DNA from 2 places in the Serratia sp. GW822-FHT06D09 genome. Region 2 is predicted to be linked to the other one. Evidence: riboswitches for the same ligand, from Rfam matches in the RefSeq annotation. Region 2 holds a riboswitch; the other holds the start of a gene.
What was found. A riboswitch is a leader RNA that binds a small molecule or an ion and turns the genes downstream of it on or off. The one in region 2 is predicted to bind thiamine pyrophosphate.
Positions count from the first base shown of each region.

Region 1: linked by a shared signal. The riboswitch ahead of thiB (thiamine ABC transporter substrate binding subunit) and the one ahead of thiM (hydroxyethylthiazole kinase) in region 2 are both predicted to bind thiamine pyrophosphate.

Region 1 covers NZ_JBXALO010000006.1:192,873-195,070, reverse strand. Annotated here, with positions in the region: gene sgrR (HTH-type transcriptional regulator SgrR) at 1-1,065, shown strand, start outside; TPP riboswitch at 1,103-1,228, shown strand; gene thiB (thiamine ABC transporter substrate binding subunit) at 1,287-2,198, shown strand, end outside.
Region 2 covers NZ_JBXALO010000011.1:104,191-106,388, forward strand. Annotated here, with positions in the region: gene thiD (bifunctional hydroxymethylpyrimidine kinase/phosphomethylpyrimidine kinase) at 1-604, opposite strand, end outside; gene thiM (hydroxyethylthiazole kinase) at 601-1,395, opposite strand; TPP riboswitch at 1,432-1,533, opposite strand; gene AC1RKG_RS21635 (GNAT family N-acetyltransferase) at 1,602-2,027, shown strand; gene AC1RKG_RS21640 (MFS transporter) at 2,074-2,198, opposite strand, start outside.

The sequences.
Region 1 (2,198 bases), on a different contig from region 2:
GATGTCATCAGTTCGCTCAGCCGGTTGATGCCACAACCGCTGTTCTCCCATATCGAACGCGTGACGTCGCCGACGCCCTACGTGATTGACGTGCATCTGCATAGCCCCGATTACTGGTTGCCGTGGCTGCTGGGCAGCGTGCACGCCATGATATTGCCGCGCGAGTGGCAGAGCCTGCCGGAGTTCTCGCGCCATCCGGTCGGTACCGGCCCCTATAGCGTGGTGCGCAATCACCGCAGCCAGATGAAAATTCACGCCTTTGATGATTACTTTGGCTATCGCGCACTGATCGACGAGGTCAATATCTGGGTGCTGCCAGAGGTGACCGAAGAACTGGTACACTCCGGCGTACAGCTCCAGGCGGACGATACCGGGAAAAACGAGCTGGAAAGTCGACTGGAAGAAGGCTGCTATTTTCTGCTATTCGATCAGCGCTCTCCGCTGGCGGCCGATCCGGTCATCCGCAGCTGGTTATGCGAACTGATCAACCCTATTTCGCTCCTGAGCAACGCCGGCCCTGTTTATCAACGCTATTGGTCACCGGCCTACGGCATTCTGCCGCGCTGGCACCACAATCGCGCGCTGGCATTGCAGCCCAAACCGGCCGGATTGACCGAACTGACCCTGACCTACTACAGCGAACACTCGGAGTTCCACGCCATTCAGCAGGCCATCGAGCCGCTGCTGGCGCAGCACGGCATTAAGCTGAATATTCAGATTGTCGATTACGCTACCTGGCATAAAGGCGACGCGAGCACCGATTTGTGGCTCGGCAGCGCCAACTTTTACCTGCCGCTGGAGTTCTCACTGTTCGCCACCCTGTATGAACTGCCGCTGATGCAGCACTGCATGAGTGAGGACTTGTCCGAAGATGCGGCGCTGTGGCGCGCCAATGCCCTGCCGCTGGCGGACTTTTGCCAACGTCTGGTCAGCGGCCATCAATTGCATCCTCTGTTCCACCACTGGCTGCAACTGCATGGCCAGCGCAGCATGCGCGGCGTGCGAATGAACACTCTGGGTTGGTTCGATTTCAAATCCGCCTGGTTTGCGCCGCCGGAAGCATAAGCACCTTTCACCGGCGCCCGTTAGTCTTTACAATGGCGCCGTCTCAACGGGGTGCGAAACGACAGCAGCGTAATGAAAACGCAAGCGGCCGGTTTTGCTGAGAACAAACCCGTCGAACCTGATCCGGTCAATACCGGCGGAGGGATTTGAGCCCAGCGATCCGGCATCAGCCGCTTGCCCCCTCAGATACCCTTGCCCCCCTAAATTTTCAGGAGTGCAAAGTGGTCAAAAAAAGCCTGCCCTTGTTACTGTTGTTTTGCGCAGCACCGGTGTTCGCCAAGCCCACGCTGACGGTCTACACCTACGATTCCTTCGCCGCTGACTGGGGCCCTGGCCCGGCGGTCAAAAAAGCCTTTGAGGCCCAATGTGATTGCGAGCTGAAATTTGTCGCGCTGGAAGACGGTGTCTCACTGCTTAACCGCCTGCGCATGGAAGGCAAAAACAGCGCCGCCGACGTGGTGCTGGGGCTGGACAACAACCTGCTACAGGCGGCGCAGCAAACTGGGCTATTCGCGCCAAGCGACGTCGACAGCAGCAAATTGAACGTACCGGGCGGCTGGCAAGACAAAACCTTCGTCCCCTATGACTACGGCTACTTTGCCTTCGTTTACAACAAAGAAAAGCTGAAAAACCCGCCCAAAAGCCTGCATGAGCTGGTCGACAGCAGCCAGAACTGGAAAGTGATCTATGAGGATCCGCGTACCAGTACCCCAGGTTTGGGTCTGCTGCTGTGGATGCAGAAAGTGTATGGCGATCAGGCACCGGCAGCCTGGCAGAAGCTGGCGAAGAAAACCGTCACCGTGACCAAGGGCTGGAGCGAAGCCTATGGCCTGTTCCTGAAAGGCGAAGGCGATTTGGTGCTTAGCTACACCACCTCCCCAGCCTACCATCTGATTGAAGAAAAAAAAGACAGCTACGCCGCTGCCAACTTCAGTGAAGGCCATTATCTGCAGGTGGAAGTGGCGGGCAAACTCAAGGCCAGCAAGCAACCTGAGTTGGCGGAACGCTTTATGCAATTTATGGTATCCCCGGCGTTCCAAAACGCCATTCCTACCGGCAACTGGATGTACCCGGTGATCAAGACCTCACTGCCGGCCGGATTTGACCAAATGACCGTCCCGCAGACCGCACTG
Region 2 (2,198 bases):
GCGGCGCGGTAAACCGCAGCTCCTGCTCGGCCGTAAACAGCCAATCCGGACTTTCGCTTTCGCTAAGGTGACCCCCTTTCATCAACACCGCCTGACACCCCATCGCCAGGAGCGCCCGGCCCTGCTCACGCATCTGGCGCTCATTTTCCGCCGGGGCGCACGCCAGCAGCGCCGCCGCCTCCGGCAGGTTCGGCGTGATGATCGACACCAGCGGCAACAGTTCACGACGGATCGAATCCACCGCCTCCGGCGCCAGCAGCGGATCGCCGCTTTTTGCCAGCATCACGGTATCCAGTACCACAAAAGACGGCTGATAATGGCGCAAACGCTCCGCCACCGCCTGCACAATATCGGCGTTGGCCAACATGCCAATCTTGGTGCTGTCGATGCGCAGGTCGCTGAAGACGGAATCCAGCTGAGCGGCGACAAAGGCCGGATCTATGTTGTAGACCGACTGCACACCACGGGTGTTTTGCGCCACCAGCGCGGTAATCACCGAGGCACCATAGGCCCCCAACGCAGAAAAAGCTTTTAGATCGGCCTGAATGCCGGCGCCGCCGCTCGGATCGGTCCCGGCAATTGTCAGTGCGTTAATGCGTTTCATTGCAGTTCCTCCGGGCGCAGTTGATACAGTGCGTCGAGGAACGCCGGGGTGAAACTGCCCGGCCCGGCGGCACGGCGCGTGGCCCGTTCACCGCAAAGCGACATCACCCGGCAGGCGGTCGCCACGTTATCGAGCCGATCGCCCGGTAAACTGCAAAATGCCGCCACCACCGCAGAAAGTGCACAACCGGTACCGACCACCCGCGTCATCAGCACATCACCGCCGGTGACCGCCCAGTCACGCTGGCCATCGGTGATGTAATCAACAACGCCGGTTACTGCCACTACCGCACCGCTGCTGCGCGCCAATTCGCGCGCCGCCGGCAATGCCGCCAGCGAGTCGTCTGCACTGTCTACGCCACGTCCGTTAGCCTGCAAACCGCTCAGCGCCATGATTTCAGAAGCGTTGCCGCGGATCGCCGCCGGCTTCTCACCCAACAAACGATGGGCAAACGCAGTGCGATAGACCAACCCGCCGACCGCTACCGGATCCAGCGTCCAGGGTGTTTGTGCCACGTTGGCAGCTTCCACCGCAGCCAGCATGGATTCAGCGCGTGATGCATTGAGGGTGCCAACGTTGATCAGCACCGCATCCGCCAGTCGGCTGAACTGCGCTGCTTCGGTCGGTTCTACCACCATCGCCGGCGAAGCGCCGAGCGCCAACAGGACGTTAGCCGTCAGTTCCTGCACCACTTCGTTGGTCAGGCAATGGATCAGGGGCGATTGGCGTTTAAATTGAGTCAAACAGGCCGCGGCGCGGGCGCCGGGGAAAACATCAGGTCGAGCGAGCATATTCCTCCCAACCGGCGTTCAAGAAGGCGGGTACCGGTTGGGGCACCGAGACTTCCCTACGCTGGCATAATCCAGATCAGGTAATACGGGTAAAATCTCAGCCACCGCGCATCGCGCAGGGCACCCCGAGTCAAGACGGCCATTATTGGGGTTGCCGCCGGTGAGGTCAATCGCGCTATAGTGTCAAAAAATAAAAAGGAGGCGCCATGCAGATAAGAAAATACCAAGAGGCCGATCGCCCCTTCCTGCGCACCCTGTATCTGGCTTCGCGTAAAGCGGCGTTTCCGTGGCGCGATACCGAAGATTACCGGCTGGAGGATTTCGATCGCTCAACGCTGGGCGAAGATATTTGGGTGGCGGAAGATCAGGGGAAGCGGCTGGGATTTGTGTCGATTTATCGCCAGGACAACTTTATTCACAACCTGTATGTCGATCCGCATCTGCCGCCGCTCGGCGTCGGCAGCGCTCTGTTACAAGCGGCGGAACAGACCTTTACCGCCACCGGTTCGCTGAAATGCCTGGTGAAGAATAAGAAGGCGCTAGCGTTCTACCACAAGCACGGTTGGCGAATCATCGCTACTGGCAATGACGGCGGGGAAGAATATTACCTGCTGCACTCCCCGGCAAAATAAAATAAGGGCACAGCGCAAACCGTGCCCGTTCATTAAAGCCCCCGGCTCAGGCGACAGAAGCCGCCGGGGTCAGTTTTGCGCGTGCGCGGATATTTCTGACCAACAGCCCCGACACTATGATCCCGGCACAGGCAAACATGCCCATCAGCCCGAAAACGATCTTGTAACCGG